3 regions of the Micromonospora sp. CNZ280 genome follow, and region 2 is predicted to be linked to each of the others. Evidence: riboswitches for the same ligand, from Rfam matches in the RefSeq annotation. Region 2 holds a riboswitch; each other region holds the start of a gene.
The links. A riboswitch is a leader RNA that binds a small molecule or an ion and turns the genes downstream of it on or off. The one in region 2 is predicted to bind ZMP and ZTP.

Region 1 (7,740 bases), on a different contig from region 2:
AGCATGACGCCGACGACCACCAGCGGCAGGCCGACGAAGAGGAAGACGCCGACGCCGGTGAGCACCCGCCCACCGCCGCCGGTCTCCTGCTCGGGCGCGAGCCCGAAGGTGGACCGGGCGCCGAGCATGCCGACCCGGCTCAGCGTCAGGTCGCCGGTCACCCCGAGCAGGGCGCCGACGACCACGAGCGCGATGCCGAAGCGGGTGACGAAGTCGCCGCCGGCGACCGCGACCCAGATGCCCGCCGCGGCCGCGACCACCACCAGGGCGATCACGAACAGCACCAGCGCCTCGCGCAGACCACGCACGACCGTCATCGCCGACCCCACCTCCGTCTCCCGGCGCCGCCGCCCGGGACGGCCATTGTGCACGGTGCGGACGCCGTGCCGCTGCCCCGGACACGGAGTGTGGTCAGCGGCGGCGCGGGCCGGCGACCGGGCGCCCGTCACCAGGGCGGTCCGGACGCGCGGGAGCGACCGGGCCACGGAGGCCCGGCCGGGATGACGGCGGCGGGTCGGGCACGCGGAACCTGGCCCGGGCACGCGGAAGCCGGCTGAGCGCGCGGGACCGGGCCGGGCACGCCGAGGCCGGGCCGGGGTGACCGGCCCGGCCGCCGTCCGGTGTCAGCGACCTTCCTTCTGCAGGCGGCTCACCAGCATCTGCTTGCCCTGGTCGCCCGCCTTGCGGTTGTTCTCCTGGATCTTGCGGAACCAGGTGGCGAGTTCCGTGTCGCCCCGGGCATCCGCGTCCGCGATGTACGTCTCCATCCGGTACACGTGCTCGAGCGACATCTGCAAGGCGTGGATGAGGTCGTAGTTCTTGTCCCTCACCGGGCTCATCTGTTCCTTGGTCATGGTCGCCACGGCGCAACCTCCCCTGTCGGTCATCGTGGAGCCAGCGTTTACCCGGCCGTGCCGGGTTCACGCCCGCCGCCGGCCGACGATGAGCAGTCCCGGAGATCGCACCGAACGGGGCGACCACGCCCCGGCCGCCACGCCGACCGGCGGCCAGCCGACCACCGGCCGGGCCGCCGGCACCGGCGATTAGCCGCCAGCACGCCCGGGTACGGGTGGCCCCATGGACCTGGCAGCGCTCTGGATCGTCCGGCACGGCGAGAGCACGGCGAACGTGGCGGCGGGCGCGGCCGAGCGGTCCGGCGCCGAGCTGATCGACCGGACCCACCGGGACGCCGACGTGCCGCTCTCGGCCACCGGCGAGGAGCAGGCCCGGGCCACCGGCCGCTGGCTGGCCGGGCTCCCCGCGTCGCGCCGGCCCGACCTGGCGGTGGTGTCGCCGTACCTGCGCGCGGTACGCACCGCCGAACTGGCGCTGGCCGGCACCGACATCCCGGTCAGCCAGGACGAGCGGCTGCGCGACCGGGAGCTGGGCATCCTCGACGGGCTCACCGGCCACGGGGTGCGCCAACGGCTGCCGGAGGAGGCGGCCCGCCGGGCGCGGCTCGGCAAGTTCTACTACCGGCCGCCGGGCGGCGAGTCCTGGACGGACGTGGCGCTGCGGCTGCGTACCCTCCTCGGCGACCTGCGCCGCGACCACCCGGGCCGGCGGGTGCTGCTCTTCGGCCACGACGCGCTGGTCTTCCTCACCCGCTACCTGGTCGAGCAGCTCACCGAGGCGGAGCTGATGGGGCTGACCCAGGGGCAGGTCATCGCCAACTGCTCGATCACCGGCTGGTCCGCCGACGAGCACGGCCGGCTGACCCTCGACGTGTTCAACGACGTCGCCCACCTGCGCCAGCAGGGCGCGCCGCCGACCCGGGAGAACGAGGTCCATGCCGAACCGGTCTGACGCCGCGGTGATCACCCCACGGCTGCTGCGGGACTGGGCGCTGCCGTACCGACCGGCGGCAAGCAGGCCCGGGGCACGGTGCTGGTGGTGGGCGGCTCGCGGGTCACCCCGGAGCGGCTGGTCCCCCGGTTCGGCCGGATCGGGTTCCTCGCCCGCGAGCTGCTCGACGAGATCCCGCACACCCTCGCCACCGTCTGACACCTTTTGTCCGCCTGAGCGGGTGTGTGTAACGCCACAACGGCTTCCGGCGCTGGTTGCACAGAGGCAAGCATCCTGCCTGCCTCTCGCCGGTCCGCGCTCCACCCGGGGCGCGTCAACCGGCGGGTAACGGCCCCTGGGAGTCTGTGTGAAGAACCTCCGTCGCAAGACACTGGCCGCCGCGTCCGCCCTGACGCTCGGCGTCGGTCTGGCCGTCACCGGCGGGCTCGCGCCCGCCGCGGCGGCCGCCGGCCCGGACACCACGTTCCTGGTGCTCGCGCCGCAGGGCGCGAAGACCGACAAGGCGGCGGCCCGGGTGGCTGCCGCCAAGGGCACCGTGGTGGCCAGCTACGACCAGATCGGCGTGCTCGTCGTCCGCTCGACCAACCCCGACTTCGCCACCGACGTGGCGGGCGCGGGCGTCGAGTCGGTGGCGTCCACCGCCGGCCTGGGCACCGCCCTCGACGAGGGCGAGACCGTCGAGGTGGCCGCGGCCGACGCCGTGACCGCCGCCGCGGATCCGACCACGGAGCCGCTCTTCGGTCAGCAGTGGGACATGCCGATGATCGGCGTCCCGCAGGCCCACGCGATCAACGCCGGCAGCGCCGACGTGGTGGTGGGCGTGCTGGACAGCGGCATCTCCAGCAGTCACCCGGACCTGGCCAGCCAGATCGCCAAGGACAAGAGCGCGTCCTGCCTCGGCGGTGTCGTCGACACCACCGAGTCGGCCTGGAACCCGACCACCTCCGACCACGGCACCCACGTGGCCGGCACCATCGCCGCCGCGGTCAACGGCGTCGGGGTGACCGGGGTCGCTCCGGGGGTGAAGGTGGCCGCCGTCAAGGTCGTCAACAACGACGGCTACATCTTCCCGGAGGCCGCGGTCTGCGGGTTCCTCTGGGCGGCCGAGCACGGCATGCGGGTCACGAACAACAGCTACTACATCGACCCGTGGGAGCTGAACTGCCGCAACGACGCCCGGCAGCGTCCGGTGTGGCAGGCCGTGCAGCGGGCCATCCGTTACTCGCAGAGCAAGGGCGTGCTGCACGTGGCGTCCGCGGGTAACTCCAACTACGACCTCGCGCACAAGATCACCGACACCGGCAGCCCGAACAACGGGACGCCGGAGGTCCGCGAGGACCTCACCAGCGCCTGCCTCGTCCTGCCGGGCGAGGCGCCGGGCGTGGTGACCGTGTCGGCGGTCGGCCCGACCGGGGAGAAGAGCTACTACTCCTCGTACGGCCAGGGCGTGGTCGAGGTGACGGCGCCGGGCGGCGACACCCGGTTCCGCACCGAAGGTGCCCGGTCGACGATCACCGACGCCATCCTGTCGACCACCTTCAACACCGCCACCCGCACCAACGGGTGGGGGTACAAGCAGGGCACCTCGATGTCCGGCCCGCACGCCGCCGGCGTGGCCGCGCTGGCCCTGTCCGCCCACCCGGGCATGACGGCGGGCCAGCTCAGCTCGTTCCTGCAGGGGACGGCCGAGGCGAAGTCCTGCCCGCAGGGGGTCTACAACCCGGTGCCGCTCTTCCCGACCGGTCCGAACGTGTACGACGCCACCTGCTCCGGCGGGGAACGCAACTCGTTCTACGGCGCCGGCATGGTCAGCGCCTACAACGTGGTGCGCTGAGGCGACAGCACGACCAGTGGTGGGGCCCGGCGGTGATCCGCCGGGCCCCACCCGCTCTGGGGGGACACCAGTTTCCGCAGCTCACCCCCGGGGTACCGGACGATCATCCGGCGAACCTAGGAGGTCACCCGGCGTCCACCGATGCCATCGTCCTGCTCAAGGAGGACCACAAGGAGATGCGCCGCCTGGTCAAGGCCTTCCAGGAGAACGTGCTGCACCACGTCGAGGAGGAGGAGCAGGAGTGGTTCCCGAAGGTGCGCGAGGCGCTCGGCCGTAAGCAGCGGCAGGAGATCGGCGAGCGGATGATCGAGCTGCGTGGCGGGCCCCGGCGGGTCGGGGCCCGTCGTCATGCCGGGGGCGCCGGCAGGATCCGCCGCGGCCGCCCCGGCGGTACGGTGCGCTGCCGCCACTCCCTTGGATAGCCCAGCGAGACCTCCTCGAACCGGACACCGTCGTGCCAGGTGGTCCGGGGGATGTGCAGGTGCCCGTAGACCACCGCGGCGGCGTCGAAGCGCAGGTGCCAGTCGGCGGTGGCCTCGGTGCCACACCACTGGGCGAAGATCGGGTAGCGCAGGATCCGGGTCGGCTCGCGGACCAGCGGGTAGTGGTTGACCAGCACGGTGGGCAGCGCCGGCTGCCGCTCGGCCAGCCGCTGCCGGGTCTGCTCGACCCGGGCCGCGCACCAGTGCGCCCGGCTCGGGTACGGGTCGGGGTGCAGCAGGAACTCGTCGGTGCAGACCACCCCGGTCCGGTACGCCTCGGCCAGCGCCGCCTCGCGGGTGTCGAACCCGTCCGGCAGCCAACTGTGGTCGTAGAGCAGGAACAGCGGCGCCACCAGCACCGGCCCGCCCTCGCCGCGCCACACCGGGTACGGGTCCTCCGGGGTGAGCACGCCCAGCCGCCGGCAGATCGCCACCAGGTGCTGGTAGCGCTCCAGCCCGCGCAGCGTCACCGGGTCGTTCGGCGGGGACCACAGCTCGTGGTTGCCGGGCGCCCAGACCACCCGCGCGAAGCGGCGCGCCAGCAGCCCGAGCGCCCACTCGACGTCGGCCACGGTGTCGGCCACGTCCCCGGCGACGAGCAGCCAGTCGTGCGGCGAGTCGGCGTGCAGGCCTTCGACGATCGCCCGGTTCTCCCGGTGGCCGACGTGCAGGTCGCTGATGGCGAGCAGGCTGCCGCCCGTGCTCCCGTCGGCCACCATGCGTCGATCCTATTGATCGCCAACCCCCACCGCGAGCCCGCGCCCGCCGGCACCCGGCTTGACGGAGGTGGACCGGGGTGGCGGGTCGCCGACCCGGTAGGATCAGCCCGGGCCGTGACTGGCGCGTGGGGATGGAGCACCATCGGGAAGCGGTCCCGTCATGAGGACGCATGCCGAGCGCCTGGGCCTTCCGCACGTCACCTGGAGGTCGCATGTCGTCGCTGAACGCCGAATCCACCGCTTTCCGCAGCGCCCTCGAGGTGATCCGCGCGGTCGAACCGCGGGTCGCCGACGCCATCGGGGCGGAACTGGTCGACCAGCGCGAGTCGCTGAAGCTGATCGCGAGCGAGAACTACGCCTCCCCGGCCACGCTGCTGGCGATGGGGAACTGGTTCAGCGACAAGTACGCCGAGGGCACCGTCGGCCGCCGGTTCTACGCCGGCTGCCAGAACGTCGACACCGTGGAGGCGCTCGCCGCCGAGCACGCCCGGGAGCTGTTCGGCGCCGCGCACGCGTACGTGCAGCCGCACTCCGGCATCGACGCCAACCTGGTCGCGTTCTGGGCCATCCTGGCCGACCGGATCGAGTCCCCGGCCTTGCAGAGGGCGCAGGTCCGGCAGGTCAACGAGCTCACCGAGACGGACTGGTTCGCGCTCCGCCGCGAGCTGGGCAACCAGCGGATGCTGGGCATGTCGCTGGACGCCGGTGGGCACCTCACCCACGGCTTCCGGCCGAACATCTCCGGCAAGATGTTCGACCAGCGTAGCTACGGCACCGACCCGGCCACCGGTTTGATCGACTACGACCGGGTCGCCGAGGCGGCCCGTGAGTTCAAGCCGCTGATCCTGGTCGCCGGCTACTCGGCGTACCCGCGGAAGGTCAACTTCCGGATCATGCGGGAGATCGCCGACTCGGTCGGCGCCACCTTCATGGTCGACATGGCCCACTTCGCCGGCCTGGTCGCCGGCAAGGTGTTCACCGGCGACTTCGACCCGGTGCCGCACGCCCACATCGTCACCACCACCACGCACAAGTCGCTGCGCGGCCCGCGCGGCGGCCTGGTGCTCTGCCAGCCGGAGCTGGCCGACCAGGTGGACCGGGGCTGCCCGATGGTGCTCGGCGGCCCGCTGCCGCACGTGATGGCCGCCAAGGCGGTCGCCCTGGCCGAGGCACGCCGTCCCGACTTCGCCGACTACGCCCAGCGCATCGTGGCCAACGCGCAGGCCCTCGCCGAGGGGCTGCTGCGCCGCGGCGGCAAGCTGGTCACCGGCGGCACCGACAACCACCTGGTGCTGATCGACGTCTCCGGCTACGGCCTGACCGGCCGGCAGGCCGAGCAGGCGCTGCTCGACTCGGGCATCGTCACCAACCGCAACTCGGTGCCGCAGGACCCGAACGGCGCCTGGTACACCTCCGGCATCCGGATCGGCACCCCGGCGCTCACCACCCGGGGGCTGGGCATCGCCGAGATGGACCAGACCGCCGAGCTGATCCACACCGTGCTGAGCCAGACCACGCCGGGCAGCAACGCCGACGGCACCCCGTCGAAGGCCAAGTACCTGCTCGACCCGGCCGTCGCCGACAAGGTCAGCCGGCAGGCCACCGAACTGCTCACCGGCTTCCCCCTCTACCCCACCGTCGACCTGACCTGACCCGCACCGTCCCCGACGACCCGCCCGGCCCCGCCGCGCGGGGCGTCGCCGGCGGGGTGGGGTCAGCGGGGGCGGTTGCGGAGGGCGCGGAGGCGGTGGAGGGTGTCGGTGCCGCCGCGGCCGAAGTGGTCGTGCAGGGCGCGGTACTCGGCGTACAGCTCGTCGTAGACCGCCGCACGGGCCGGATCCGGGTGCCAGGTCTCCCGGTGGGGGGCGCCCATCGCCGCCGAGGCGGCCGGCACGTCGGGGTACGCCCCGGCGGCCACCGCCGCGTGGATCGCCGCGCCCAGCGCCGCCGGGTGCGCCGAGTCGACCACGTGCAGCGGCCGGCGCAGCACGTCGGCGTAGATCCGCAGCAGCAGCCGGTTGCCGGTCAGCCCGCCGGCCACGGTCAGCTCGTCGACCCGCACCCCGGCGTCCTCGAACGCGGCGACCACGGTCCGCGCCCCGAACGCGGTCGACTCCAGCAACGCCCGCCAGATCTCCTCCGGCCGGGTGGCCAGGGTCAGCCCGACCAGCACCCCGCTCAGCTCGTGGTCCATCAGCACCGAACGGTTGCCGCTGTGCCAGTCCAGCGCGAGCAGGCCGTGCCCGCCGACCGGCTGTTCGGCGGCGAGTGAGTCGAGCAGCTGGTACGGGGTCATCCCCAGGTCGCGGGCCCGCTCGGCGTACGACGCGGGCAGCGCGGTGGCGGCGTACCAGGCGAAGATGTCGCCGACCCCGCTCTGCCCGGCCTCGTAGCCCCACGCGCCGGTGGTGACACCGCCGTCGACCACGCCGCACACCCCGGGCACCTCGTGGCAGGCGTCCGCGTTCATGATCAGGCAGGTGGAGGTGCCGAGCACCGCGAGCATCCGGCCCGGCTCGACCGAGCGGGCCGCCGCGGCGGTGACGTGCGCGTCGATGGCGCCGACGGCCACCGCGACGCCCACCGGCAGGCCGGTCCAGCCGGCCGCCTCCGGGGTGAGCCCGCCGGCCCGGGCGCCCAGCGGCGCGAGCGGACCGTCGACGCGGGGCAGCAGCCCGTCCAGCCGCGGGTGCACGGCGCGGAGGAACTCCGCCGACGGGTACCGGCCGTCCTGGCGCAGCCCCTTGTAGCCGGCGGCCGAGACGTTGCGGGTCTCCCGGCCGCAGAGCTGCCAGACGATCCAGTCGGCCGCCTCGACCCAGCGCTCCGCCAGGTCGAAGACCTCCGGGTCCTCCTCCAGCAGCTCCAGCGCCTTGGCCAACTGCCACTCCGCCGAGAC
Region 2 (7,740 bases):
CGGGTCGATCGCGCCGGTGGTGGCGTCGAGCCGGCCGAGCCCGGCGTGCGCGGTGCCGTTGAGCCAGTTGAACGCGCCCGCGACGTAGAGCCAGTTGCCGCGCAGCGCGAGGTCGCGCACCGTGCCGCCGTCGGAGCGCCCCTCCCAGCCGCCCACGATCGCCCCGGTGCTCGGGTTGAGCGCCACCAGGTTGCGGCGGCTCACGCCGTTGACCGTCTTGAAGGCGCCGCCGACGACCAGCGTGCCGCCCGGCCCGGCGACCAGCGCGTTGACCGCGCCGTCGAGCATGGGCAGGAAGCTGGTCGAGATCGCCCCGGTGCTCCGGTCGTACGCGAAGAGGTAGCGCTGGGTGGTCCACGCCGCGCCGGCGGTCCGCCGGATCTGGGTGAAGCTGCCGCCGACGTAGACCATCGAGCCGACCTGCGCGAAGGCGCGGGTCTCGCCGTCGCGGGCGTGGGGGGTGAGGTCGGCGGGATTGGTCGAGACCAGGGTCGCCGGCGCGGGCGCCGGCACCACGGTGGCGGACGCGGCGGCAGGCGCGGCCAGCACGGCGGCGACGACGGCCAGCGCGACCATCCCGGCCCGGGCGCGGACACCGACGGAACGCCGGCGGAGCGGGAGTGTGGGCACGCGACGCCTCCAAGGTGGATGACAACCCACGTAGCGTGACCCCACGAACACAGTGGGCGATATCCGCCGATTGGTTGGCCATCGTGTCGCCAAGGTGACGCAGCACGAGCGCGGCCGGAATGCGGAGAACCTCAGTGCCACCTTACGTCATCACCTCGACACCCAGGGTCAGCGAGCGCCTCCGGTCGCCTGCCGCAGGTAGGCGTCCTGCCCGGCCCGGGCGAACCCGGCCAGCGCCGCGGCGTCGTGGTTCATCGTCATGTCACAACTGCTCGACCGGGTCGTCATCCCCGCCGAGTTGAAGTAGACCGCCGCCTTGATCTTCGGGTGCGCCTTGAGCGCCGCCGGGAACTCCTCGAACCAGCGCCGCTTGGCCGCCGGGTCGGCGGTGTCGAAGTTGGTGCCGAACTCGGCGAGCATCCGCGGCTTGCCGGCGCCGATGCCGTGCTCGTCCAGCCAGCGGTAGAAGCTTCCGACCGTGGTGCTCGGGCTCTTCCACACCGTGCTGCCGTTGCAGACGTGGAAGTTGTACGGGTCGTAGGCCACCCAGTCGACGTAGCGGTCGCCTGGGTAGAGGCCGGCGTAGCGGTGACGGTGGCCGGACCAGCCCATCATCGTCCACACCCAGAACGCGTTGTCCGCGCCGGCCGCCGCGAACCGGTCGTGCACGTGCCGCCAGGCCCGGACGAAGTCCGCGTCGCTCCCCTTGGCCGGTTCGTCCTCCGGCTCGTGGTCGAAGCCGAGGAAGACCGGCACCCCGGTGGCCCGGATCCGGCCGGCGATCGCGTCGATCGTCGCGTCGTGCCGGCCACTGTAGACATCCCGCCAGGTCAGCACGGCGCCGGCGGAGAAGATCCGGGACTCCCAGGCGAGGAGGAGCAGCCGATCCAGGCAATGCGATTGTCGCGCGATCATCGTCGGGCGTAGGTTGTGCACACACGACTGGCGCGGGTGGGCGACCACCGGGGAGTGAAGGTCGGGGCGTCGACCGCCTGGGTGCCCTTGTCGATGAGACGAGGAGACGCGCCCGTGACCGTCCACCACCGGATCCTGCACCTGTCCGACACCCACCTGAACAGCCCTGACGTCGATGCCTCCGCAGCGCTGGCGCGCATCCTGTACGACGCGCGCTTCGTGCCGGAAGTGGATCTGGTCGTCGTGAGCGGCGACATCGCCGACGACGGCTCCGCCGAAGGCTGCGCGGGCGTGCGCGAGCAGGTGGGCCGGTTCTGCGCGGAGCGGGGCATCCCGCATGTCTACTGCACGGGCAACCACGACACCCGTGAGGCGTTCGCGGCCACTCTTGGCTCCGGGCACCTGGCCGCCGACGGCACCGACGTCGGCGCGACCATGGCGGGCGCGTCCGGCGAACGTGCCGCCCTCAGCAGCGTTGCTGGGCTGCGTGTGATCACACTGGACAGTCTCGTGCCCGGCCAGGTGCACGGGCATGTCGACCCGGCCCAGCTGGCCTGGCTGCGTGACGTGCTGGCCGAACCCGCTGCGGCGGGCACGGTGCTCGTGCTGCACCACCCGCCGATCGCCGTGCCCACCTCCCCGATCATGGACACCGTGGGCCTGCGAAACGCCGATGATCTGGCCGATGCGGTACAGGGCACCGACGTCCAGGCGATCCTGTGCGGTCACTTCCATTTGCAGATGTCTGGCCTGCTGCGGGGCATACCGGTGTGGGTGACGCCCGGCGTGGTCACCCGCATCGACTTCACCGCGCCGCCGCGGTGGGAGCGCGCGGTACTGGGCGCCGGAGCCACCGTGGTGGATTTCGGCGGCCCGACGTCCCCGCTCTTCCACGTGCTGCACGCCCGCGACCCGCGGGCCGGGGAGCAGGTGTATCTCGTCGACCCGGTGTCGGGCGAGGACGTCGTGGGCGAGGAGCCATGATGGGCGGGCCAGCTGGGCTCGCCGAGCCGGTGCAACCACCCGCAGGCGCCGGTCCAGCAGGTTGCGCCGGGCAGCAACAGCTCCGGCACAGCCAACTCGGCGTCGCTCGGATCTCGGCGAGCCATACCCGCTCAACGAAGCGGGACCCAAGATCCGCGAGACAGAATCTAGTTCCGCCAGGACGGCGTGGCCGCACCGGTCAGCCTGCGGCTCATCACTCTAAGCGCGACTTACCCGACAGCTAAGGGATGACCGCATATCGCAACAGCACCCTCAGTCCGTTGCCGAACGTCATTGACCCAACACAGAGGGATCAGTTAGGTCGATCGGCGCCAGCCTATGATCATCGAACGGGGCGGGGCTCGTACGCGGTCTGGAACTCCCGGAACGACGATGGCGCTCTCCTGCACTACACCAACGGGTCGCCCTACTGCCTACCCCCGGATCGCGGGAATGCCCACATCCGCGGCGAGGTGGTCGACAAGATTCGCATCATGAACTCCCCCAGCTGCGCGTACTGATCGGGCAAGACGGGCGGCGGCACGGTGGGAATCGCCACCGGGACGTCTTCGATGTCCTCGGTGGCGACCATCTATCCGGCACCCGCCGATGTTGCTGCTGCGAGCGCGGCGGCCATCGCGTCGCGGGGCGCCGGGACGCCGGTGAACTGCTCGAACTGGCCGATCGCCTGGGCCAGCAGCAGGTCGAGCCCGGAGACGATCCGGCAGCCGGCCGCGCCCGCCGCGGCGGCCAGCGGCGTCGGCCACGGGTCGTAGAGCGCGTCGAAGAGCACGGTGCCGGCCCGCCAGGCCACCGCGCCGGCGAGCGGGTCGGCAGCCCCCTTCGGCACGGTCGAGACCACCACGTCGGCGCGGCAGCGGTCGGCGGCGTCGGCCCAGGCCGCGCCGGTCAGCGGGACGCCCACCGCCTGGGCCACCGGGCGCAACTCCTCGACCGCCGCCGCCCGGCGGGCCACCACGGTCACCTCGCGGGCAGCCAGGCGGGCCGCCGCGGCGAGCGCCGCGCGGGCGGTGCCACCCGCGCCGAGCACCGTCACCGTGGCGCCCGCGCGCACACCGGCTCCGGCGAGCACCTCCACCATGCCGCCGACGTCGGTGTTGTCCGCGTACCACGAGCCGTCCGGGCGGCGGACCAGCGTGTTGGCCGCGCCCACGGCGGCGGCGACCGGCGAGGCGGCCACGGCCACCGCGAGCGCCGCCTCCTTGCCCGGCATGGTCACCGACAACCCGGCCCACTCCGGGCCCAGGCCGGCGACCAGGTCCGGCAGCTCCGCGGCGGCGCACTCGATCCGGTCGTACGACCACCCGGTCAGCCCGGCCGCCGCGTAGCCGGCGTTGTGGATCACCGGGGAGAGCGAGTGCGCGATCGGCTTGCCGAGCACCGCCGCCCGTCGCTGCGCCATCAGATGATCCCGGCCTCCCGGGCCTTGGCCATGTTGCGCTCGTGCTCCGCGTACGTCTCGGCGAAGGCGGAGTGGCCCTTGTCGTCGATCGCCACGAAGAAGAGCCACTTGCCCGCCGGCGGGTCCATCGCACCCTCCAGGGCCTGCTTGCCCGGGTTGTTGATCGGCGTCGGCACCAGACCCTTGAGCTTGCGGTTGTACGGGTTTTTCGGGTTGTCCAGGTCGGCGGCGGTCATCTCCTTGGACGTCTTGGTCTCCTGGCCGGTCAGCTCCAGGTAATAGTTGACCGTGACGTCCATCTCCAGGCAGTTGCAGTCGAACTCGCCGAACACCCGGTTGTAGGCCACCCTGGCAACCTTGCCCAGGTCGTCCTTGTTACCCGCCTCCGCCTGGGCCAGCGACGCGACGATCAGCGCCTCGTACGGGCTGATCCCGCCGCGCTCCTTCTGCACCCGGTCGGCGAACTCCATCTGCCCGGTGACGGTGAGGAAGTTCTCCACCATCAGCTTGAGGATGCTCTCCGCGGTGGCCTTCGGCGGGATCTCGTAGGTGTCCGGGAAGAGGAAGCCCTCGACCGACGGCTTGACCTTCTTGCCGTCGGTGCGCTTGAACCACCAGTCCGGCACGCCGAGCGCGATCGGGTCCTTCGCCGCCGTCTCGAACTCCTTCACCGGGATCTTGGTCTTCTCGGAGAGCAGCTTGTAGACGTTCTTGGCGGTGCGGCCCTCGGGAATGGTGAGCCCGTTGACGATCCGGTTCTTCAGGTCGAGCATGGCGGCGACCGCACTCTCCCCACTCATCTGCTTACGCAGCTTGTACAGCCCCGGCTGGATGTTCTTGCTGCGCGAGTTGTCCGCCGCCGCCTCGATGAACGCCTTGGGGCTCTTCACCACGCCGGCGGCGTGCAGCGCGTCGGCCATGTCGGCGATCAGCGCGCCCTGCTTGATCTCGACCGTCACCTCACCGGTGCCGGTGCCGTCGTAGTCGGGCGTGACGAAGTAGTTCTGGATCCGGTCGAAGCCGTAGACGGCGCCACCGCCGATGCCGCCGAGCAGCACCAGGGCGAGCAGCAGGGCCAGGACGGTCTTGCCCCGGCCGCCGGACCGCTTGTTCCGCTTCTTGACGAAACCGCGCCGGTGCCGGCCCTTCTCCCCCCGCTCCTGGTCGTCGAACCCGAGGTCCAGATCCTCAATCATTACGTCCGCCTCCGCTGCGCATCCAGCCAGCTCTGCAGAATCTCCACCGCGGCGGCCTGGTCGACCACCGCCCGTTGCCGTTTCCCCCGGACGCCACGCTCGGCAAGCCTACGAGATGCCACGACCGTGGACATCCTCTCGTCGGTGAGCGCTACCGGAACAGGCGCTATTACATCGGCCAAGCGGTCAGCGTACGCCTTCGCGTGGACGGCGGCCGGACCGTGCTTGCCGGCGAGGTTGACCGGAAGGCCGACCACCACCTCCACCGCCTCGTGCTCGCTGACCAGCGCGGCGAGCTCGGCGATGTCGCTCGGCACCGCGTCGGGCGCCGCGGTGAGGTCGCGGGCGAGGGTGACCAGCGGGGTGGCCAGCACGCCGTGCGGGTCGGAGCGGGCGACCCCGACCCGCACCTGCCCGACGTCCACACCGAGCCGGACACCACGCGACACGTCAGTCACCGACGGTCACCGTCCCCGGAAAGCGAACCAGGGCGGACCGGCACGGTCCGCCCTGGTCGGGCCTGCTCGCCCATCTTCACGCCTCGGCGATCGCCTTCTCGACCGTGAGCAGCAGGTTCGACGCCTCCGCCGCCGGCAGGCCACCACCCTGGGCGAGGTCGGGACTGCCCCCGCCGCGCCCGGACAGGGCCGCCTTGACCAGGTCGGCGGCGCCGATCCCCCGGCTCCGCGCGGCCGGGTTGACCGCCACCACCAGGGAGGCCTTGCCACCCGCGCGAGCGGCCACCGCGACCACCGCCGGCCGGGCCGGGTCGATCTTGCCGCGGATCTCCTGGGCCAGGGTCCGCACATCGTTGCCGGCCGCGCCCTCCGGCGCCTCGGTGCCGACGAACGCGATCCCGCGCACGTCCTTGGCCTGCGCGGCGAGCGCCGCCGCACCGCCGAGCACCAGCTGGGCGCGGAGCTTCTCCAGCTCCTTCTCGGCGTCGCGCAGCTGGGTGACGGTCTGCTCGACCCGGTCGGCGACCTGGTCGCTGGGCACCCGGTACAGCTCGGCGAGCCGGGCGACCAGCAGGTGCTCGCGGGCCAGGAAGTTGAACGCGTCCATGCCGACCAACGCCTCGACCCGGCGCACCCCGGAGCCGATCGACGACTCGGAGAGGATCTTCACCAGGCCGAGCTGGCCGGAGCGGGCCACGTGGGTGCCGCCGCACAGCTCGCGGGCGTAGTCGCCGACCTCGACGACCCGCACCTCCTCGCCGTACTTCTCGCCGAACAGCGCCATCGCCCCGATCCGGCGCGCCTCCTCCAGCGAGGTGATGAAGGCGTGCACCTCCAGGTCGGCCAGGAGCACCTCGTTGACCTGCTGCTCGACGTCGCGCAGCACGCTCGGCGCCACCCCGGTCGGGGTGTTGAAGTCGAACCGCAGCCGACCGGGCGCGTTCAGCGAACCGGCCTGGGTGGCGGACTCGCCGAGGAAGTTGCGCATGGTCTGGTGCACCAGGTGGGTGGCGGTGTGCGAGCGGGAGATGGCCCGCCGCCGGCTGGTGTCGATCTCGGCGAAGCCGGTCTGGCCGGGCCGCACCTCGCCCCGGACCACCCGGGCCCGGTGCACGATCAGCCCGGGCACCGGCTGCTGCACGTCGAGGACCTCGACCTGGCCGTCGCCCACCGTGATCATGCCGTGGTCGGGCTGCTGCCCACCGCCCTCGGCGTAGAACGGGGTGGCGTCGAGCACCAGCTCGATGGTGTCGCCCTCGACCGCCGCGCTGACCGGCCCGGCCGCGCCGAGCACCGCCCGGACGGTGGACTCCCGGGACACCTCGCTGTAGCCGGTGAACCGCACCGGACCGCCGGCGTCGAGCACCCCGCGGTACGCCGACACGTCGGCGTGCCCGGTCTTGCGCGCCTGCGCGTCGGCCTTCGCCCGGGCCCGCTGGTCGGCCATCAGCCGACGGAAGCCCTCGGCGTCGACCTGGAGCCCCTGCTCGGCCGCGATCTCCAGGGTCAGGTCGATCGGGAAGCCGTACGTGTCGTGCAGCTGGAACGCCTTCTCGCCGGAGAGGCTCTTCCCGCCCGCGGTCCGGGTCTCCGCGATCGCGGTGTCCAGGATCGTGGTGCCCGCGCGCAGGGTGGACAGGAACGCCTCCTCCTCCGCGTACGCGTAGTCGGCGATCCGGTCGAACTCGGTGGCCAGCTCGGGGTAGGACGGGGACATGCAGTCCCGGGCCACCGGCAGCAGCTCGGGCAGCGCCCGGTCCTGCCAGCCCAGCAGCCGCACCGCGCGGATCGCCCGGCGCATGATCCGGCGCAGCACGTAGCCACGCCCCTCGTTGCTCGGGGTCACCCCGTCGCCGATCAGCATCAGCGCGGTGCGCACGTGGTCGGCGACCACCCGCAGCCGCACGTCGTCCGGGTGCGACTCGCTGGCCACGTGGCCGGAGTGCGCGCCGTACCGCTTCCCGGTCAGCTCGGCGGCCTTGTCCAGGATCGGCCGGACCTCGTCGATCTCGTAGAGGTTGTCGACCCCCTGCAGGATCGACGCCATCCGCTCCAGGCCCATGCCGGTGTCGATGTTCTTCGCCGGCAGTTCGCCGAGGATCGGGTAGTCCTCCTTGCCGGTGCCCGGGCCCCG
Region 3 (7,740 bases), on a different contig from region 2:
CGGCGCCGGTCTCGGCTGGCTGCTCTTCGGGTGGGCGAGCCGGCGTACCGAGGCCGCGCACCCGGCCCGCGGCGCGGTCACCGTCCTGTTCGCGGTGAGCATGTTCCTGTGGTGGTCACCCGTCCTGCTGGCCGTCCCGCACCTGCTCGGCCATCACCTCGACGAGCCGCACCCGACCTGGCACCCGCTGTGGGAGTGGCTCGGGCAGCCCGCGCTCGCGCTGTTCTTCGTGGCCGGCGCGATCTGCGCGCTGCTCGGGCTGGCGCTGGCCGCCCTGCCGCGCCGCGCCGCCGACCCGCTGCCCACCGCCGCGGCGAGCTGACCGCCGGCGGAAACCCGGTGGGCGGCGGCACTCCCGCCTCGTACGCTGCGCCGCGTGGACCAGTCGATGCCGCACACCGTGGACAGCCTCGCGTCGGACCTGCGCGCCCTCGGCTTCGCCGCCGGTGACGTGGTGCTGGTGCACTCGTCGTACCGGAGTCTCGGGTTCGTCGCCGGTGGCACCCAGGCGGTCGTGCAGGCGCTGCTGGCCGCGACCGGCCCCGACGGCACCCTGGTCGTGCCGACCCACACGCCGGACAACACCGACCCGGCCGGCTGGCGGCACCCGCCCGTACCGGCGGCGTGGTGGCCGGTGATCCGGGAGCGGACGCCCGGCTTCGACCCGGCCCGCACGCCCAGCCGGTACATGGGGGTCCTGGCCGAGACGGTCCGCACCTGGCCGGGGGCGCTGCGCAGCGACCACCCGCAGGTCTCCTTCGCCGCCCTCGGCCGGCACGCGGCGGAGGTGGTGTCCGGGCACCCGCTCGACGACGCGCTGGGCGAGCGCTCGCCGCTCGGCGCGGTGTACCGGTTGGCCGGCAAGGTGCTGCTGCTCGGCTGCGGGTACGACTCGAACACCTCACTGCACCTCGCCGAATACCGCCAGGCCGCGCCGCCGCGCGCGGCGACCGGGTCGTCCCTGCGGCAGCCGGACGGGACCAGCCGGTGGACCACCTGGGTCGACGTCGTGACCGACGAGAGCGACTTCGACCGCCTGGGCGCCGACTTCGACGCCACCGGGCAGGTGACGACCGGCCGGGTCGGCGGGGCGACCGCCCGGCTGATGCCGCAGCCCGCCCTGGTCGATCACGCCACCGCCTGGATGGCCGCGCACCGGCACTGACGGTGCGCACCTGATCCGGTCGCCGGCGGGTCAGGCCGACAGGTCGGCGGCGCGGTCCAGCAGGGCGCGCCGCTCGGGCTCCGCCCGGCACATCGCGGCGGCCCGCCGGAACAGCGCCGCCGCCCGCTCGCGGTCCCCCCGGCGGGCGGTCAGCTCGGCCTCGGCCGCCACGGCCGGCGGATAGCCGTCCAGCGCCCCGCCGGCGCGCGCCTCGGCCAGCAGCGTCAACCCGGCCGTCGGCCCGTGCGTGAAACCGTGCGCCACCGCCCGGTTCAGCCCGATCACCGGTGACGGCTGGATCCGGGCGAGTTCGTCGTACGCCCGGGCGATGGCCGGCCAGTCGGTGGCCGCGGCGGAGGCGGCGGTGGCGTGGCACGCGGCGATCCGGGCCTGGAGGGCGTACGGGCCGGCCGGGCGCACCCGGGCCAGGATGTCGACGGCCTCGGCGATCGCCGCGTGGTCCCAGCGGGCCCGGTCCTGCCGGTCGAGGGTGAGCAGGTTGCCGTCGGCGTCGCGCCGGGCGTCCCGGCGGGAATGCTGCAACAGGAAGAGCGCGAGCAGCGCGGCGACCTCGGGCTGGTCCGGCATGAGCCGGACGAGCAGGCGGGCCAGCCGGATCGCCTCGTCGGCGAACGCGGGCTCACCGTCGGCGTCGTAGCCCCGGGTGAAGAGCAGGTAGAGCACCGCGAGGACGCCGGGCAGCCGCTCGGCGAGCATCAGGCCGGTCGGCACCCGGTAGGGGATGCCGGCGGTGGCGATCCGGGTCTTCGCCCGGGTCAGCCGCCGGGTCATCGTCGACTCGCTGACCAGCAGGGCGCGCGCGATGTCGGCGGTCGGTACGCCGCAGACCACGCGCAGCGTCAGCGCCACCCGGGCGTCCAGCGACAGCGCCGGATGGCAGCAGGTGAAGACGAGCCGCAGCCGGTCGTCCACGATCTCGTCCCCGGTCGCGGGCTCCGGGCCGACCGCCCTGGATTCCGGGCCGGCCAGCGTGAGCAGCGCCAACTCGTGCAGCTTGCGGCGTTCGACGGAGGCCCGGCGCAGCACGTCCAGCGCGCGGTTGCGGGCCACCGTCATCAGCCAGCCGCCCGGGTTGGCCGGCACGCCGTCGCCGGGCCAGCGTTCGAGGGCGAGCGCCAGCGCCTCTTGGGCGCAGTCCTCGGCCAGCGTCCAGTCCCCGGTCACCCGGATCAGCGCGGCGACGATCCGGGCGTACGAATCGGCGCAGGCGGCCGCGACGGCCTCCGCCGTCGCGGCCGCCGGTGTGTCAGTCACCCGGCTGGTCGGCCAGGTCGGCGAAGGGTCGCAACTCGATCCGACCCGCCCGGGCCATCGGGTGGCTACGGGCCACCTCGATCGCCTCGTCCAGGTCGGCGCACTCCAGCAGGTCGAAGCCCACGATGACCTCCTTGGTCTCGGCGAACGGACCGTCGGACACCAGCAGTTCGCCGTTACGCACCCGGACGGTGGTGGCCGCCGACGTCTCGGCCAGCACGTCGCCGGTCAGCCGGCGGCCACGGGCGTCGTTCTCGGCCACCCACGCCTCTATGTCGGGCCAGTTCTCCTGGTCGGTGTCCGGCTCGGTGTCGCTGCAGACGAACATCATGTACTTCATCTCGCACTCCCTGGTCAGCGGTCTCAACCAGGGTGACGAACGAGTGGACCGGTTCCGGACCACCCGGGCCAAGAATTTTCCGCCGACGGCGCCCGGGGGTCGCCTGGCGCCGCCGTTGCCGGATGGGGCAAGCTGGGTGGGAACGCGACTGGCGGCACGGGGATGGCACCAACCATCGGGGAGCTCGCCGTGGGAGTCGACCGCCTGGGCACCCACGTTGGGGGAGCCATGCCCATCGCCGACGATACCGTCGTGACCCCGCACACCGCCCGGCTGCTGTCCGGCAAGCCGCTCGCCGACAAGGTCTTCGCCGAGGTGGCCGACCGGGTGTCCCGGCTGCGCCGGGCGGGCGTCGTGCCCGCGCTCGCCACCGTGCTGGCCGGTGACGACGACGCCAGCGCCGGCTACATCCGGATCAAGCAGCGCCAGGCGGCGGAGCTGGACTTCGAGTCGCCGCACACGCACCTGCCGGCGGACGCCACGCAGGAGGACCTGCACCGGGTGATCGCCGGCTACAACGCCGACCCGGGGGTGCACGGGCTGCTCGTGCAGTATCCGGTCCCGGCCCACCTCGACTACGACCGGGCGTTGCAGAGCGTCGACCCGGACAAGGACGTCGACGGGATGCACCCGCTCAACATCGGGCGGCTGGCGCTCGGGCTGCCCGGGCCGCTGCCCTGCACGCCGGCCGGCATCGAGGCGCTGCTGGCCCACTACGAGATCCCGGTCGCCGGGCGCGAGGTGGTCATCCTCGGCCGGGGCGCGACGCTGGGCCGGCCACTGTCGATCATGCTGGCGCAGAAGCGGCCCACCGCCAACGCGGCGGTCACCGTCGTGCACACGGGCGTGCCGGACTGGGACCGCTACACCCGGCGCGCCGACATCCTGGTCGCCGCCGCCGGCGTACCCGGGATCATTCAGCCGGAGCACGTCAAGCCGGGCGCGGTGGTGATCGGGGCCGGCGTCCGCTACGAGGGCCGCCGGCTGCTGCCGGACGTCGACGAGTCGTGCGCCGAGGTGGCCAGCGCGATCACGCCCCGGGTCGGCGGGGTCGGCCCGACCACGGTGGCGATGCTCTTCCGCAACGCCGTCGACGCCGCCGAGCGGCTGAGCGGACGCGCCTGAGCCGCGGAGTCCCCGGCCGGCCGGGCGGACCGCCGGCCGGGGCTCTCGTGCTTGACGCACGCCGATACCTGGGTGTGGACAGTCGTACGGGAGATCGGCCTCGACTGACGCTGACCGCCACCGTGCTGGATTCGCCCGACGCCCGGGAACCGGCCGGCGGGAATCAGTGCCAGTCGCTGATCCGGACGTCGTCCGGCGCCGGCCGGCCGCGCCCGGTCTCCACGAGTTCCTTGAGACTGAGCAGGAACGTCGCCCATTTGGTGCTGCAGTGGTGCATGAATTCGACCGGCTCGCGCCAGCCCTCGTGTCTGAACTGGACGATGGTGTACTCGCCGCGCCGGTCGAGCCGCCAGTCGATCTCGGTGTCGACCCATTCCGCGGGGCCGTCGGTGACCCGCCACCGTACGTGGCCGGCGGGATCGAGCTCCAGTACCTCCATGTCGAAGCCGCCGAGGTCGCCGAACCGGAACGCCAGCTGCCCGCCGACCTCGCTCTTGCCCGTGGTGTCCGTCGTCCACCAACCGGCGATGCCCTCCGGAGTTGCCACCGCCCGGTAGACGTCGTCGAGCGGTGCGACGACGCCGACCCGGTGCAGGATGTCGATCATTTCAGTCTCCTTGGTTGTTGTCGCGACTGCGTTCGACCGCCTCGGCGATCCGCTTGATCCGGCGGAGTCGGGCGTCCCAGGTGGCGCCGACCGCCGACAACTGGGCGACAGCTCGGGCGAGCTGCGCCTCGTCGACCTGGTATCGACGCTCCCGACCGGCCGGCGTGCCGTGCACCAGGCCGACCCGGTCCAGGACGGCCAGGTGCTTCGAGACGGCCTGGCGGGTGACGGGCAGTCGCTCGCTCAGTGACGTGGCCGTGCCCGGCCCTCCGGCGAGCAGAAGGTCGATCATCGTACGTCGGATGGGATCGCCGACCGCCGACCACAGGTCGTCGTCGATCGCCGTGCTCATGCGGTGGCGACCAGCCGCGACACGTACGCGCCGAGCGCCGGGACGTAGTGGTCCCAACCGCTCTCGTGGTCGCGGTACTGCTCCTCGAGGCGGGCGATCTCCCAGCCCATCTCGCGGAACCCGGTCTCCGTCATCCGAACCCGGGTGCCGCTGCCGGTGGGGACCAGGTCGAAGGTGACGAACAGCGAGTTCCCGGCCCGGTCCGGCTCTGAGTAGCACCACCGGAAGGAGAATCGCTTCGGCGGGTCAACCTCGACGACGGCGAGGGCGACGGTCGTCGTCTCGCCGCTGTCCGCGTTGCGCCACACCAGCTCGCCGGGCGCGCCCGCCACCGGCTCGAACCGCGCGTCGTCGGGCCACCACTCCCGCATGTGCTCGGGCCGACTGATCACCTCGAAGACCACTTCGGGTGACGCGTCGACCTGGATGTCGCGCTCGATGGATCCGTACTCCATGTCCGCCAACCTTTCGCAACCTTTGGTTGCGTCAAACCTACACAGCCCACCTCGCGATGCGCAACCTTCGGTTGCATATGCCGTGTCGGGAGTCCGGCAGCCGGCGCCAGGGCGACACCCGGCGCAGCACGCCCGCCGAGCCGAGGGCTGTCGTCGTTTCTGGATCAACCCCGTCCGGGCTGGACCGCGGCCGGAACCACCGGCGGGTTGAGGAGGGCGAACCCCTCCTGTCGGTGGTAGGGGAAGGACGGGTAGGGCGGCGTCGTCGCGCTCGCCGCGTCGAGCCGTGCCACCTGCTCGTCGCTGAGCGACCAACCAATGGCGCCGAGATTCTGGCGAAGCTGGGCCTCGTTCCGGGCGCCGACGACGACGGACGACACGGTCGGGCGTCGCAGCAACCAGTTGAGGGCGATCTGCGGGATGGCCCTGCCGGTCTCCGCCGCGATCTCGTCGAGGACATCGACCACCCGGTAGAGCAGCTCGTCGGGGACCGGCGGGCCGTAGTCGGCGGTCTGGTGCAGGCGACTCTGCGCCGGCAGCGGCGCGCCCCGGCGTACCTTGCCGGTGAGCCGGCCCCAGCCGAGCGGGCTCCAGACCACGGCGCCAACCCCCTGGTCGAGCCCGAGGGGTAGCAGTTCCCATTCGTAGTCGCGCCCGACGAGGGAGTAGTAGACCTGGTGGGCGACGTGGCGGGGGTAGCCGTAGCGTTCGGCGACGGCGAGGGACTTCATCAACTGCCAGCCGGCGAAATTGGAGACGCCGACATACCGGATCTTCCCGGCCCGCACGAGGTCGTCGAGCGTCGAGAGCACCTCCTCGATCGGGTGCCGGCGTCGAAGGCGTGCAGCTGAAAGAGATCGATGTAGTCGGTGCCGAGGCGACGCAGTGCGTCCTCACACGCTCTGATCAGCCGCAGCCGCGAGGAACCGGTGTCGTTGGGTCCGTCGCCCATCGGGAGGCCGCTCTTCGTCGAGAGGATGAGGCCGTCCCGGCGCCCCTTGATCGCCGCGCCCAGCACCTCCTCGGAGGCTCCGTCGGAGTAGACGTCGGCGGTGTCGAACATCGTGACGCCGGCATCCAGGCAGATGTCCACGAGCCGCCGGGCCTCCGGCACGTCCGTGGTGCCCCAGGCTCCGAACAACGGCCCCCGACCGCCGAAGGTGCCGGCGCCGAAGCTCAACACGGGCACCTTGAGGCCGGACGCTCCCAAGCGTCGAAATTCCATGACCGGTCCTTCCCAGGATTCGCAGCAGCAGCGTCTAACGAAACTATGGTTCCGTTAGATGCTTGGCTACGATAGCAGCGACCCACCCTTAACGAAACTGGAGGCCCGTTATGGGTGCTGACGAGGCGCCGGCCGGGACACTGCGGCCCGGCGGACGGACCGCGCGGGTACGGCAAGCGGTGCTACGGGCCACCGGAGACGTACTCGCGGAGAAGGGCTTCAGTCACCTCGACCTGGCCGAGGTCGCCGAACGTGCCGGCGTCGGCAAGACGACCGTCTACCGCCGCTGGGGCTCGGCCGCCGGACTGGTGGCCGAGCTGCTGGTGGAGATGGCCGAGGAATCACTGCCCCGAACCGACACCGGGTCGCTCGTCGGCGACCTGCGGGCGAACGCCCGACTCGTGCAACGCACCCTGACCGACCCACGTCAGGGACCGCTCTTCAAGGCGGTGATCGCGGCCGCCGGCTGCGACGAGCGGACCGCGGAGGCCCTCCGCCGGTTCTATGACACGCGCCTACGGGAGTGGACGCCCTGCGTGCAGCGGGCCCTCGATCGCGGCGAGGTGCCCGCTGGCACCGACGCCCGCGAGGTGATCCGCGCCGTGTCCGCTCCGCTCTACCATCGCCTGCTGCTCAGCGGCGACCCACTCGACGAGACCGCCGCGGACCGCGCCGCCGAGGCCGCCGCAACCGCCGCGCGGGCCGGTGCGTACGTCATGCCAGCGGAGAGGCCCGCCAGTTCGGCAACGGACCACCTGCCCTGACCGGAGGTCGAGGGCTCTCCATCCGCTACGAGGCATCGTCAGCGACGCCAGAACTGGCGTGGTGCGAACCCCTCCCGTCGCAGCCAGTGCTCGGTGTAGACGATCCGCTCCGCTTCGATGACCACGAGTGTGTCCTCGGGCGGCTCGGACAGTGGTCGCCCGCGCTCCGCGTGCTCGTTCTCCCAGCGGAACGCCGTCCAGTAGTGCGCGCGGTCCGGATGCCGCGGTTCCAACACCCTGGCGGTCCCGAACAGTTGGGCGCCGCGGCTGCTGGCCAGCCCGACCAGCGGCGCGAAGATGCCGACCGAGACGCGCGGGTCGGCGGCGATGTTGCGCATCTTCGGCGAACGCGGCGCCGCGGTGAAGAGCACCGCGAAGCCGAGCGGGTAGTAGCGCACCGGGGTGGCCAGGGGGCCGTCCGGGCCCGTGGTC

Region 1: linked by a shared signal. The riboswitch ahead of FHX32_RS28075 (glycine hydroxymethyltransferase) and the one ahead of FHX32_RS31875 (metallophosphoesterase) in region 2 are both predicted to bind ZMP and ZTP.
Region 3: linked by a shared signal. The riboswitch ahead of FHX32_RS09995 (bifunctional 5,10-methylenetetrahydrofolate dehydrogenase/5,10-methenyltetrahydrofolate cyclohydrolase) and the one ahead of FHX32_RS31875 (metallophosphoesterase) in region 2 are both predicted to bind ZMP and ZTP.

What each region holds. Positions count from the first base shown of each region.
Region 1 covers NZ_JAAOYP010000004.1:192,947-200,686, forward strand. The annotation lists gene FHX32_RS28040 (hypothetical protein) at 1-317, opposite strand, end outside; gene FHX32_RS28045 (hypothetical protein) at 624-854, opposite strand; gene FHX32_RS28050 (histidine phosphatase family protein) at 1,078-1,806, shown strand; gene FHX32_RS28060 (S8 family serine peptidase) at 2,153-3,640, shown strand; gene FHX32_RS35465 (hypothetical protein) at 3,817-4,062, shown strand; gene FHX32_RS28070 (metallophosphoesterase family protein) at 3,987-4,841, opposite strand; ZMP/ZTP riboswitch at 4,946-5,035, shown strand; gene FHX32_RS28075 (glycine hydroxymethyltransferase) at 5,054-6,493, shown strand; gene FHX32_RS28080 (ribulokinase) at 6,556-7,740, opposite strand, start outside.
Region 2 covers NZ_JAAOYP010000005.1:255,591-263,330, reverse strand. The annotation lists gene FHX32_RS31885 (hypothetical protein) at 1-576, opposite strand, end outside; gene FHX32_RS31880 (glycoside hydrolase family 26 protein) at 799-1,545, opposite strand; ZMP/ZTP riboswitch at 1,559-1,635, shown strand; gene FHX32_RS31875 (metallophosphoesterase) at 1,660-2,529, shown strand; gene FHX32_RS31870 (shikimate dehydrogenase) at 3,122-3,952, opposite strand; gene mltG (endolytic transglycosylase MltG) at 3,952-5,148, opposite strand; gene ruvX (Holliday junction resolvase RuvX) at 5,148-5,606, opposite strand; gene alaS (alanine--tRNA ligase) at 5,683-7,740, opposite strand, start outside.
Region 3 covers NZ_JAAOYP010000001.1:2,098,005-2,105,744, reverse strand. The annotation lists gene FHX32_RS10015 (hypothetical protein) at 1-322, shown strand, start outside; gene FHX32_RS10010 (AAC(3) family N-acetyltransferase) at 377-1,165, shown strand; gene FHX32_RS10005 (sigma-70 family RNA polymerase sigma factor) at 1,196-2,440, opposite strand; gene FHX32_RS10000 (YciI family protein) at 2,433-2,780, opposite strand; ZMP/ZTP riboswitch at 2,915-2,997, shown strand; gene FHX32_RS09995 (bifunctional 5,10-methylenetetrahydrofolate dehydrogenase/5,10-methenyltetrahydrofolate cyclohydrolase) at 3,033-3,905, shown strand; gene FHX32_RS09990 (SRPBCC family protein) at 4,069-4,512, opposite strand; gene FHX32_RS09985 (metalloregulator ArsR/SmtB family transcription factor) at 4,514-4,864, opposite strand; gene FHX32_RS09980 (SRPBCC family protein) at 4,861-5,319, opposite strand; partial or broken gene FHX32_RS09975 (aldo/keto reductase) at 5,484-6,544, opposite strand; gene FHX32_RS09970 (TetR/AcrR family transcriptional regulator) at 6,655-7,308, shown strand; gene FHX32_RS09965 (pyridoxamine 5'-phosphate oxidase family protein) at 7,347-7,740, opposite strand, start outside.